4 regions of the Pseudoalteromonas sp. MMG024 genome follow, and region 3 is predicted to be linked to each of the others. Evidence: predicted binding sites of a transcription regulator. Region 3 holds the regulator's gene; each other region holds the start of a gene.
What was found. The regulator FliA, encoded in region 3, starts transcription of late flagellar genes. The targets are predictions, from matches to a motif close to CTAAAGNTNNNNNNNNNNNNGCCGATA.
Positions count from the first base shown of each region.

Region 1 (3,184 bases), on a different contig from region 3:
CTTATTGAAATACTGCAAAAGCATACCTGCGAAAATAAATGGACACTGCTGCTTGCACCCGATGCAGTTCCAAGTAAAACCCTGTTAGAAAGTTTATCTATCGACCACAGCAAACTGCTTATTATTCGCCAGCGTCATCTTATTAATGTTGAATACGTGGTTAATTCGGCGTTAAAAAATGGCAATTTTGGCGCAGTGGTATCGTGGACAAATATGCTTGATGAAGTAACGCTTAGTTCACTCTATGCAAACCAAACAGAGTTTAATGGCTATTTTTACCACTTTGCAGCTAGCAAAGGTGTGACGGCAAACCCTACTCTCTGTTAAAATACTGGTTTTGAAAAACGAAATCTATTTATGTGTTACTGTGGAACAGCACAAGCATTTGAGCAATGTTGTGCACCCATCATCAATGGTGAAAAAAAAGCAGATAATGCTGAGCAGCTAATGCGCTCTCGCTATTCTGCATACTGTGTAAATAACAGTGAGTATATTCATAACACCTATGCATTGGCTAAACGTGCCGAAAACAGTGTTAGAGAAATAAAGTTATTTGCTGAACTTGCTGATTTTGTAAAACTTACGGTGAATAGTTTTGATGAACAAGGCGATTCAGCCCAAGTGCATTTTAAAGCAGAGTATATTTGCGACGGCTACTACTGCCAGCTTGAGGAAGTATCTAACTTTATTATTGAAGAAGAACAATGGCGCTATTTAGATGGCACCCTTACCCCTCATAACGAAACTAAGCTGGGCAGAAACGATACTTGCCCGTGTGGTAGTGGTAAAAAGTTTAAAAAGTGTCATGGTAGCTAAGTAGCACTTAATCACTTTTTAAATGTATATAGTCTTAGTCTAAACAACATTGTCGTAGCCTATCACTAAGATTAAGACGTTGACTGAAAGTTTTAATAGGGTGCCCCAGTTAGATAAAACACCCTATTTCTCAATACCCATCTACCAATACCAAATTACCCATTCTTTTAGATATATTCAGATAATGCACATGGATGATAATTAGCCAGTTCCACGATAAGTTTTATGCCATTTTTTCCGTATAGCTTTTCCTCTTAGCTTTTCTTCAAAGCTAAACTACGAACAAAAACCAAAGTATTTAGCACACAAGCTAAGCCACTACCTGACCAACGACCACTCGCACAACGCATTTTGAAAAAAAGACACAAACCCGTCAAATATATATTTAATGGCAAGCACGCTATTAACTAGCACTATTTATACAAAGATTAACGTTACGAAGTAATGATTCAGTAAGTATTTAACAAAAGCGTCCTTTGAGCCGCTACGGCCCTCTTTACTAAGCGACAGAAGCGAAGCTGTACTCTTGGCTTTTTTCAATACTTTGATAGAAATTGTCGATATCCATTTCGTTATTCTTAAGCCCAACTTGTTTAGCGCTGTGTAACTTCTTTTGCACCGCAGGCGGGCAATTATCAACAACTAAGGGCGGAATGTAGTTTTTATCATTCTTACAAGTGAAAGGTTCAGGCTTTAAACATTCATTAAATTGAATCGCGATTAATCCTTGGTTTTCTAACAATGTGCGATTGTGTTCGCCAAGCAAGCCGTTAAACGGTTCACTTGCTAATGGCTTTTTCGGGCCTGCTGCGACCTTAGCGTATGAAAGAACTGGATCAATAGTCGGTGACTTTTCGCTTTTTATTAGCTGAAATTGCGAAAACTCCGTCGCGTCATTGCTTATTAAAGAAAGTAAAAGTGCAAAATCAGAATGGCGCTGCTCTTTAACACTGTGAGAAAGTTGCTCTCCAAGTTGCGCTTCATGTGTGATGATTTGTTCGATTTGCATCTTTAATAGTCAATCTGATTAATAACAAAGCTGTTATCGACAAAATTCAAAAAAACTTTAGCTTTAACCTTTACTTAATTTTTTAGTTTGTTAATATTAGCCTCGTTCTCGTGGAGGGGTTCCCGAGCGGCCAAAGGGATCAGACTGTAAATCTGACGGCATTGCCTTCGATGGTTCGAATCCGTCCCCCTCCACCACTTCTCTTTTATTCCAAATTCCAAATTCCAAATTCCAAATTCCAAATTCCAAATTCCAAATTCCAAATTCCAAATTCCAAATTCCAAATTCCAAATTCCAAAAAGTGAAATACTATCTAGTGCTAAGTCAAACTATTTATTTTATTGATACTCACTTAGCGATTAATTACATACCTCTATAATTTAAATCTCAACACGCAAAATACACTGACCTACTCGTTATCAAAAATGCGTATATTCACAGCACGTAATTTAGCGCTTTATTACGTTAAGAAATAATCGAACGTCACTGCCTAACATAAATTATTCTTCTCCAAGTAAACAAATTAACTTGTGTCCCTATCTGTCACGAACATCAAATATGAATAACAAAAATGCTTTTTGCGGTTACTTTGAGTGGTTTTGTATGAAATTTAGCAGTTATGATTGGATTTTGAGCGGTTGGCCACTTTTTTATAAAAAGTGCTTTACAGTAAGATAAAGCTTCACTAATATTGCGCCTACTTCAGTGGAGGGGTTCCCGAGCGGCCAAAGGGATCAGACTGTAAATCTGACGGCATTGCCTTCGATGGTTCGAATCCGTCCCCCTCCACCACTTTCTTTCTGAAGCTCATCTAAATCTACTCAAGTTTAAATATATCCAATCTATATCCGTTTTCTTTAAGCCAGTTTTCAGCTTTTCGATAATCTGGATAAATACTCTCAACCGTCTGCCAAAACCTACGGCTATGATCCATCACTTTTAAATGCGCTACCTCGTGTGCAACAACATATTCAATTACCCATAATGGCGCACTTACTAGCTGTAAATTAAATTGTAATCGTCGTTTCGAATCACATGCGCCCCACTGACTGCGCACATGTTTAACACTCACGCTATGAAATGACGCGTTGATTTGTTTTGCCAATCGCTGCGCCTTAGCGCTGCAATAATCAGTCAGTTTGTCTTTTGCAAAATCAGCGATTAATGCCAGCTGCTTATCACTTACATTTTTTACCCGTCGCGATGTATTAATAGACAGTACCCCGTCAACTAATTCAACGTTACTTTTTACCTGCCCTTCAACAAATGCTAAATTAACTTCATCACCTAACATATTGAGAGTCTTTTGCGTTAATACCGACGCTGCATCGACACGTTTAATCTGCTTTTCTAAGTGTT
Region 1 is NZ_JAKFZO010000001.1:147,834-151,017, reverse strand. Features, by position in the region: gene L1068_RS00675 (SulA-like leucine-rich domain-containing protein) at 1-327, shown strand, start outside; gene L1068_RS00670 (YchJ family metal-binding protein) at 358-816, shown strand; gene L1068_RS00665 (VC2046/SO_2500 family protein) at 1,316-1,825, opposite strand; tRNA gene L1068_RS00660 (tRNA-Tyr) at 1,938-2,022, shown strand; tRNA gene L1068_RS00655 (tRNA-Tyr) at 2,533-2,617, shown strand; gene L1068_RS00650 (SprT family zinc-dependent metalloprotease) at 2,643-3,184, opposite strand, start outside.
Region 1: a site for FliA is predicted at 1,860-1,886, ahead of L1068_RS00665 (VC2046/SO_2500 family protein). Genes of this name have one in related genera too.

Region 2 (3,184 bases), on a different contig from region 3:
CGTGTACCAATTTGTAAACCTGCCGCATCATCTGCTGCACTGTTTACACGTAAACCAGACGATAAACGCTGGAATGATGTTGATAATGCCTCGCTCGAACGAGAGAGTTGTCTTTGAGAATTCAAAGACATTATATTTGAGTTAACACTTAAAGCCATGAGAGCCTCCAATAATAATTAACATAGGAACTATCAGTAGCAAGAGAGAGAGTAAGCTACAGATAGTTTTCTGTCCCATCTTCGTTATCGGCGGCCGCCTAAAACCCTTTAGCTTTTTTTTAATTTTTTTTAACGAAAAGTAAAAAACGGCCATTTGGCCGTTTTGTATGAGAGGGAGTACTAACCTAGTTAATTAGGAGAGAGTATTAACCAATTAGTGATAGTGCTATCTGAGGCTGTTGATTTGCCTGCGCTAACATTGAGCTTGATGCTTGTTGTAACACCTGGTTACGCGCAAGACTTGCACTTTCAGCCGCAAAGTCCGTATCTAAAATACGTGACTTAGACGCTGACACATTTTCAGAAATATTATTCAAGTTACGAATAGTCGAGCTAAAACGGTTTTGCTTCGCACCGAGATCTGCACGTATACCATTTACCGTAGACAAAGCGTCATCAATTGCGGTAATCGCTGTCTGAGCCTGAGATGCAGTCGCAATTGTGTCATCGTTTACAGCTAAACCTGTTGCCCCCATACTTGTTGCGATAGCGACATTGATCACTTGGTTCGCATCTGGACCAACCTGGAAATCAGCTGTAAATGTTCCATCTAAAATATTTACACCACCAAACGTTGTATCACTTGCTACACGGTCGATTTCACTCGATAGCTCAGAAAACTCTTTTTGCAATGCTGCACGATCTGATGCTGTATTTGAACCATTTGCTGATTGAATTGCCAGAACACGCATACGCTGCAGCATGTTCGATGTTTCTTCTAGCGCACCTTCCGCTGTTTGCGATAGTGAAATACCATCGTTTGCATTACGTGCGCCTTGGTTTGCACCATTTACTTGCGATTGTAAACGTGTACCAATTTGAAGACCAGCCGCATCATCTGCTGCACTGTTAACACGTAAACCAGATGACAAACGTTGGAAGGACGTGCTTAACGCATTTGTTGAATTCGATAATTGACGCTGTGCGTTCAATGATGTGACGTTTGAATTTACATATAAAGCCATAATGTTCACCCTCTAGTTCTAAGCAATTATGCTAAAAAGAACTGTTATCTAATTAATTTCTTTAACTAAAAACTATATCGACAGTGGGAATAATTTCTTTAGAAAAAACCTGTAATTTTTTGCACTTTTTTAAATCACAAAATAAAAAAAGCAGCCAAATGGCTGCTCTTATGAGAGAGGGAGTACTAACTTGATTAATTAGGAGAGAGTGTTAACCAATTAGGGATAATGCGATTTGTGGCTGTTGATTTGCCTGGGCTAACATTGAGCTTGATGCTTGTTGTAGCACCTGATTACGAGCAAGACCCGCACTCTCCGCCGCAAAGTCTGTATCCATAATACGTGATTTCGACGCCGATACGTTTTCTGAAACATTGTTTAAATTACGAATAGTCGAACTAAAACGGTTTTGCTTCGCACCTAAGTCAGCTCGCACACCATTTACAATCGATAAAGCATCATCTAGTGCTGTAATCGCTGTTTGCGCACCTGCTGCTGTACTAATCGAATCATCTGAAAGTGCAAGGCCAGTTGAGTTCATGTTAGTGGTAATTTTCACCTGAATTGTTTGGTTCGCATCTGGTCCTACTTGATAGTCTGTATCGTATGTACCATCTAAGATATTTACACCACCAAACGTTGTATCACTTGCTACACGGTCTATCTCTGCTGATAATTCAGCAAACTCTTTTTGTAGTGCATCACGGTCTGAATCAGTGTTTGAACCATTCGCCGATTGAATCGATAAAACACGCATACGTTGCAACATGTTTGATGTTTCTTCTAGCGCACCCTCTGCTGTTTGAGCTAGTGAAATACCATCGTTCGCGTTACGTGCGCCTTGGTTTGCACCATTTACTTGCGATTGTAAACGTGTACCAATTTGTAAACCTGCTGCATCGTCCGCTGCACTGTTAACACGTAAACCAGATGATAAACGCTGGAAAGACGTGCTTAACGCGTTTGTTGAATTTGATAATTGACGCTGTGCGTTCAATGATGTGATGTTTGAATTTACATATAAAGCCATGATTCTCGCCCTCTTCTATCTGCGGTGTTTACCGCCAAACAACTCGTTTGATTAAGATATCGACAACAATGAAAATGACTTTAGAAAAAACTTAATAAAATTTAAAGCCCCCGATAAATCAAGGGCTTTAGAGCTATTATCCCTGAAGAAGTGACAACGCGATTTGAGGTTGTTGGTTAGCTTGCGCCAACATTGTGCTCGATGCTTGCTGCAGAACCTGATTACGTGCTAATGCCGCACTCTCCGCCGCAAAGTCTGTATCCATAATACGAGACTTCGATGCTGAAACATTTTCAGCAACACTTTTTAAGTTACGAATAGTTGAACTAAAGCGGTTTTGTTTCGCACCTAGATCAGCGCGTACAGCATTTACTGTAGACAAAGCATCATCAAGTGCTGCAATTGCAGTTTGAGCTCCTGCCGCAGTACTGATTGAATCATCCGAAAGAGCAAGCCCTGTTGTGTTCATATTGGTGGTAATTTTCACCTGAATCGTTTGGTTCGCATCAGGACCAACTTGATAATCTGTGTCGTATGTACCGTTTAAGATATTTACGCCACCAAACGTTGTATCTGTTGCCACACGGTCTATTTCAGATTGTAATTCAGCAAATTCTTTTTGCAGCGCATCACGGTCTGAATCTGTGTTTGAACCATTTGCCGATTGAATTGATAAAACACGCATACGTTGTAGCATGTTTGTTGTTTCTTCTAACGCACCTTCTGCGGTTTGCGACAGTGAAATACCATCATTTGCGTTACGTGCACCTTGATTAGCACCATTTACTTGCGATTGTAAACGAGTACCTATTTGCAAACCTGCCGCATCATCTGCTGCACTATTAACACGAAGACCTGATGATAAACGTTGGAACGAAGTACTTAATGCATTGGTTGAGTTCGCTAACTGCCTTTGAGCATTAAGTGACGTTATATTGGAATTTACATATAAAGCCATTTTTTTCTCCTAA
Region 2 is NZ_JAKFZO010000008.1:94,856-98,039, reverse strand. Features, by position in the region: gene L1068_RS09425 (flagellin) at 1-158, opposite strand, end outside; gene L1068_RS09420 (flagellin) at 365-1,183, opposite strand; gene L1068_RS09415 (flagellin) at 1,395-2,213, opposite strand; gene L1068_RS09410 (flagellin) at 2,350-3,171, opposite strand.
Region 2: a site for FliA is predicted at 1,259-1,285, ahead of L1068_RS09420 (flagellin). Genes of this name have one in related genera too.

Region 3 (3,184 bases):
AACACGGTTAACATATGAATCAGGCTATCTTCGACTTCGCGGACAAGCTCGATCACACGTCGAATAACTTGACCTGTGAGGTCCTGATAACCTTGGGCCATGAGCACTTCTGTCATTAATGCATTTAATTTATCAGAATTAGTTTTTGCTTCGTCCATAAAGCCGTTTAGCTCATGACATAACACTTTAAACTCACCAACTTTAAGATCTCGCGACATTAATTTGTCCCATTTGGGCTTAATATTGTTGAGACCTGTTTGCAAGTTATCGGCAATAGGCAGCGATGCTTCAACGGCGTCCATCGTTGTATTCGCAGCTTGCTCTGTCATTTCCATAACATAATTGAGACGTTCTTTTGCGTCAGGAATAGACTCATTTGTTAACGCCGATAAAGTGGTATCAAGTTGAAAATTTTTCAATGAATCATGCAGTTGACGAGTTAGTTTGCCTACCTCACCAAATAATTCATCTTGCTCAATTGCCGTAACTTGCTTTAGCAGCTCTTGCGCTTGTTGTTGCTCATCGTTTTCAAGAAACGCAACTAGCTGCTTAGCTTGTTCTAAGGTAATTTGAGGCGCAGCACTTGCTGACATAAACCTCTCCTTCCCGTTAGCCTAAACGCTCAAAAACTTTATCAAGCTTTGTTTTAAGCGTTGCTGCTGTAAATGGTTTAACGATATAACCGTTTACACCTGCTTGTGCTGCAGCAATGATCTGCTCTTTTTTGGCTTCCGCAGTTACCATTAGTACCGGTATGTGTTTTAGACTGTCATCCGCGCGAATCGCGCGCAGCAAATCTATACCTTGCATACCTGGCATATTCCAATCCGTAACTACAAAGTCAAACTCTTGGTTTTGCAGCATAGGAAGCGCAGTGCTACCATCGTCTGCTTCTTGCACGTTTGTGAAACCAAGATCTCTTAACAGGTTTTTAATGATTCTTCTCATCGTTGAAAAGTCGTCAACTACAAGAATTTTCATGTTTTTATCCAAAATATCCTCCAGTGAGGTATGCACCTAATTGTTTACTTACTACTTTTATTCTATATCCAGTCATGGACTTTTGCTTTAAGGCGCACCATGGCCTGACTATGTATTTGGCTCACCCTTGATTCACTCACTTCAAGAATTAGCCCAATTTCTTTTAAATTCATTTCATCATTGTAGTAAAGTGACAGCACTAACGCTTCTCTTTCTGGCAAAGTTTGTATTGCCTCTACTAACGCTTTATTAAATTTATCTTGTTGAATATCAACTAATGGATTTTGTTCTTTATTGCCAAGCCCTGCGTCGATGACATCTTCATCAACACCGAGATCTTCAATGCCGATAATTTTACCATTGCTTATATCCCTTAGAATATGATGGTACTCATCTAGCGTAATATCAAGTTTTTCAGCTACTTCACTGTCTTTTGGTTCACGCCCGAGTGATGATTCTAGCTGATTTATGACCGCGGCGACTTCACGGGCGTTTTTATGTACTGAGCGAGGTACCCAGTCCCCTTTGCGCGTTTCATCGATTATTGCACCGCGAATACGAATACCCGCATAGGTTTCAAAGCTCGCACCTTTACTGCCATCAAAGTTCTTAGCAGCCTCGATTAGTCCTATCATGCCCGCCTGAATAAGGTCTTCGACAATCACGCTTGCCGGCAGACGCGCTAAAATATGGTAGGCAATGCGTTTAACCAACGGCGTATGCTGTTCGACAAGTTGCGATAATTGATTTTGATTAGCATAGGCAGCGGTTCTTTTCATAGGCGTTCCTAATTACTAACCAGTTTCTCAATGAAAAACTCTAGGTGTCCTGACGGCTGATTTGGAATTGGCCAGCTCGCCGCTTTAGTTGCAAGTGCTTTGAACGCAATTGCTGCAGGCGATTTTGGAAATACGTCAACAATGGTTTTTTGTTTACGAATCGCTTTTCGAATATTTTCATCAAATGGAACTGTCGCGACTAGCTCAAGTGATACATCTAAAAAGCGGTCGGTTACTTTTGATAATTTTGCGAAAAGCTCTTGGCCTTCTTTTAAGCTGCGTACCATATTCGCAACTATTTTAAATTTGTATACACCGTGCTCACGACTTAACACTTTAATCAGTGCATAAGCATCGGTTATTGACGTTGGTTCATCACACACAACAACAAGCACATCTTGTGAAGCGCGAGAGAAACTAAGCACCATATCTGAAATACCGGCCGCTGTGTCAACGACTAGTACATCATAGTGTGAGTCTAATTCGCCAAAAGCGCGAATAAGGCCAGCATGTTCAGATGGTGTTAATTCCACCATGTTTTGAGAGCCAGATGTCGCAGGTACAATTTTCATACCGTATGGCCCTTCAACTAAAATATCTTCGAGGTCACATTCACCTGAAAGCACGTGAGAAAGGTTGCGCTCTACACGCAAACCCAGCATTACATCACAGTTTGCTAAACCCAAATCGGCATCGAGTACCAGTACTTTTTGGCCTTGCTGAGCCATGGCAATTGCCATGTTAAGAGAGACATTGGTTTTTCCAACACCCCCTTTACCTCCAGTTACCGCAATTACTTTTACAGCCTTGTTGTTGTTTTTCATTTTCCGCAGGCCACTAGCTTGATCTAATTCTGGGTTAATCATACATTCCTACTGCTTGATGCGCCATGCTTGATGCACGTCTTGCTTGCGCGTTTGTTCGTTTTGCATACAGCTGCTGAGCTTTGCTGACCAATTTTTCCGCATTTGCCACACGAATGTCCTCTGGTACACGCTGCCCATTGGTAAGATAGCCTATTGGCAGACGATTTTGAATGGCTACACTGATAATTTCACCTAAACTTAGACATTCATCAAGTTTTGTGAAGATACAACCACTTAACTGTACCTGTTTGAACTGTTTAATCGCCTCTTGCTGTACTTCAAGCTGTGCTGTTGAACTTAACACAAGGTAACTGCGAATATCTACTCGGCTATTGCGCATTAACGTGTTGAGTTGCTCAGTCAAACGTATATCTCGTTGGCTCATTCCTGCTGTATCAATTAATACTAGACGCTTATTTCTTAAATGATAAAGAATTTCAGTGAGTTCTTCTGCATTTTTAACTTGCTTTACTGGGCAGCCAATAATGCGACCATAAGTCGATAATTGCTCATATGCGCCAATACGATAAGTATCTGTTGTGATTAGCGCAATATTGT
Region 3 is NZ_JAKFZO010000013.1:107,211-110,394, forward strand. Features, by position in the region: gene L1068_RS13975 (protein phosphatase CheZ) at 1-593, opposite strand, end outside; gene cheY (chemotaxis response regulator CheY) at 610-993, opposite strand; gene L1068_RS13985 (RNA polymerase sigma factor FliA) at 1,044-1,760, opposite strand; gene L1068_RS13990 (MinD/ParA family protein) at 1,769-2,626, opposite strand; gene flhF (flagellar biosynthesis protein FlhF) at 2,619-3,184, opposite strand, start outside.

Region 4 (3,184 bases), on a different contig from region 3:
CCAGTACACGCATACGTTGCAACATATTTGAGGTTTCTTCTAACGCACCTTCTGCTGTTTGCGATAGTGAAATACCATCGTTTGCATTACGTGCACCTTGGTTTAAACCTTGTACCTGCGCGTTTAAACGCGTACCAATTTGTAAGCCAGCCGCATCATCTGCTGCACTGTTTACGCGTAAACCAGACGATAAACGCTGGAATGATGTTGATAATGCCTCGCTCGAACGAGAGAGTTGTCTTTGAGAATTCAAAGACATTATATTTGAGTTAACACTTAAAGCCATGAGAGCCTCCAATAATAATTAACATAGGAACTATCAGTAGCAAGAGAGAGAGTAAGCTACAGATAGTTTTCTGTCCCATCTTCGTTATCGGCGGCCGCCTAAAACCCTTTAGCTTTTTTTTAATTTTTTTTAACGAAAAGTAAAAAACGGCCATTTGGCCGTTTTGTATGAGAGGGAGTACTAACCTAGTTAATTAGGAGAGAGTATTAACCAATTAGTGATAGTGCTATCTGAGGCTGTTGATTTGCCTGCGCTAACATTGAGCTTGATGCTTGTTGTAACACCTGGTTACGCGCAAGACTTGCACTTTCAGCCGCAAAGTCCGTATCTAAAATACGTGACTTAGACGCTGACACATTTTCAGAAATATTATTCAAGTTACGAATAGTCGAGCTAAAACGGTTTTGCTTCGCACCGAGATCTGCACGTATACCATTTACCGTAGACAAAGCGTCATCAATTGCGGTAATCGCTGTCTGAGCCTGAGATGCAGTCGCAATTGTGTCATCGTTTACAGCTAAACCTGTTGCCCCCATACTTGTTGCGATAGCGACATTGATCACTTGGTTCGCATCTGGACCAACCTGGAAATCAGCTGTAAATGTTCCATCTAAAATATTTACACCACCAAACGTTGTATCACTTGCTACACGGTCGATTTCACTCGATAGCTCAGAAAACTCTTTTTGCAATGCTGCACGATCTGATGCTGTATTTGAACCATTTGCTGATTGAATTGCCAGAACACGCATACGCTGCAGCATGTTCGATGTTTCTTCTAGCGCACCTTCCGCTGTTTGCGATAGTGAAATACCATCGTTTGCATTACGTGCGCCTTGGTTTGCACCATTTACTTGCGATTGTAAACGTGTACCAATTTGAAGACCAGCCGCATCATCTGCTGCACTGTTAACACGTAAACCAGATGACAAACGTTGGAAGGACGTGCTTAACGCATTTGTTGAATTCGATAATTGACGCTGTGCGTTCAATGATGTGACGTTTGAATTTACATATAAAGCCATAATGTTCACCCTCTAGTTCTAAGCAATTATGCTAAAAAGAACTGTTATCTAATTAATTTCTTTAACTAAAAACTATATCGACAGTGGGAATAATTTCTTTAGAAAAAACCTGTAATTTTTTGCACTTTTTTAAATCACAAAATAAAAAAAGCAGCCAAATGGCTGCTCTTATGAGAGAGGGAGTACTAACTTGATTAATTAGGAGAGAGTGTTAACCAATTAGGGATAATGCGATTTGTGGCTGTTGATTTGCCTGGGCTAACATTGAGCTTGATGCTTGTTGTAGCACCTGATTACGAGCAAGACCCGCACTCTCCGCCGCAAAGTCTGTATCCATAATACGTGATTTCGACGCCGATACGTTTTCTGAAACATTGTTTAAATTACGAATAGTCGAACTAAAACGGTTTTGCTTCGCACCTAAGTCAGCTCGCACACCATTTACAATCGATAAAGCATCATCTAGTGCTGTAATCGCTGTTTGCGCACCTGCTGCTGTACTAATCGAATCATCTGAAAGTGCAAGGCCAGTTGAGTTCATGTTAGTGGTAATTTTCACCTGAATTGTTTGGTTCGCATCTGGTCCTACTTGATAGTCTGTATCGTATGTACCATCTAAGATATTTACACCACCAAACGTTGTATCACTTGCTACACGGTCTATCTCTGCTGATAATTCAGCAAACTCTTTTTGTAGTGCATCACGGTCTGAATCAGTGTTTGAACCATTCGCCGATTGAATCGATAAAACACGCATACGTTGCAACATATTTGACGTTTCTTCTAGTGCACCTTCTGCTGTTTGCGCTAGTGAAATACCATCGTTCGCGTTACGTGCGCCTTGGTTTGCACCATTTACTTGCGATTGTAAACGTGTGCCAATTTGTAAACCTGCTGCATCGTCCGCTGCACTGTTAACACGTAAACCTGATGATAAACGCTGAAAAGACGTGCTTAACGCATTTGTTGAATTTGATAATTGACGCTGTGCGTTCAATGATGTGATGTTTGAATTTACATATAAAGCCATGATTCTCGCCCTCTTCTATCTGCGGTGTCTACCGCCAAACAACTCGTTTGATTAAGATATCGACACGTCAAAAAGATTCTTTAATCAATTTTTACAAGTAAGCAACTAGAAGAAAAATAACCAACAAATAAACAAAGAGTTACTTTAATAAATTAATCACGAAATGCTTTTAATTTTGAAGCATGATTCATTCTGATTGTTCTAGTTTAGAGGTGTAATTGTTTAGTTTGGGCTCTATGAATACGGTATATGGGAGGGATATTATTCAGTCAAATATTTATAGATCACACCACTCAGTGTGATCTATAAAAAGCATTACGATTACTATTTATTACAGCAATGACAACGCAATTTGCGGCTGCTGGTTAGCCTGCGCTAACATTGAGCTTGAAGCCTGTTGTAATACTTGGTTACGCGCCAATGCCGCACTTTCTGCTGCAAAGTCTGTATCCATGATACGTGACTTAGACGCTGCTACATTTTCTGCTACGTTGTTTAAGTTACGAATAGTCGAACTAAAACGGTTTTGCTTCGCACCAAGATCAGCACGCACACCGTTCACTGTTGACAACGCATCATCTAGTGCACCTATAGCTGTTTGTGCGCCTGCAGCAGTACTGATAGAGTCATCAGAAAGCGCAAGTCCTGTTGAGTTCATATTTGTCGTTACTTTTAACGTAATAGTCTGGTTTGCATCAGCACCAACTTGGAAGTCTGTGTCGTACGTACCATCTAAAATATTTACACCACCAAAGCTCGTATCACTTGCAACACGATCAATCTCAGCAGATAGCTCTGTGAATTCTTTTTGCAGTGCATCACGATCCGAATCAGTGTTTGAAC
Region 4 is NZ_JAKFZO010000008.1:98,186-101,369, reverse strand. Features, by position in the region: gene L1068_RS09440 (flagellin) at 1-286, opposite strand, end outside; gene L1068_RS09435 (flagellin) at 493-1,311, opposite strand; gene L1068_RS09430 (flagellin) at 1,523-2,341, opposite strand; gene L1068_RS09425 (flagellin) at 2,673-3,184, opposite strand, start outside.
Region 4: a site for FliA is predicted at 1,387-1,413, ahead of L1068_RS09435 (flagellin). Genes of this name have one in related genera too.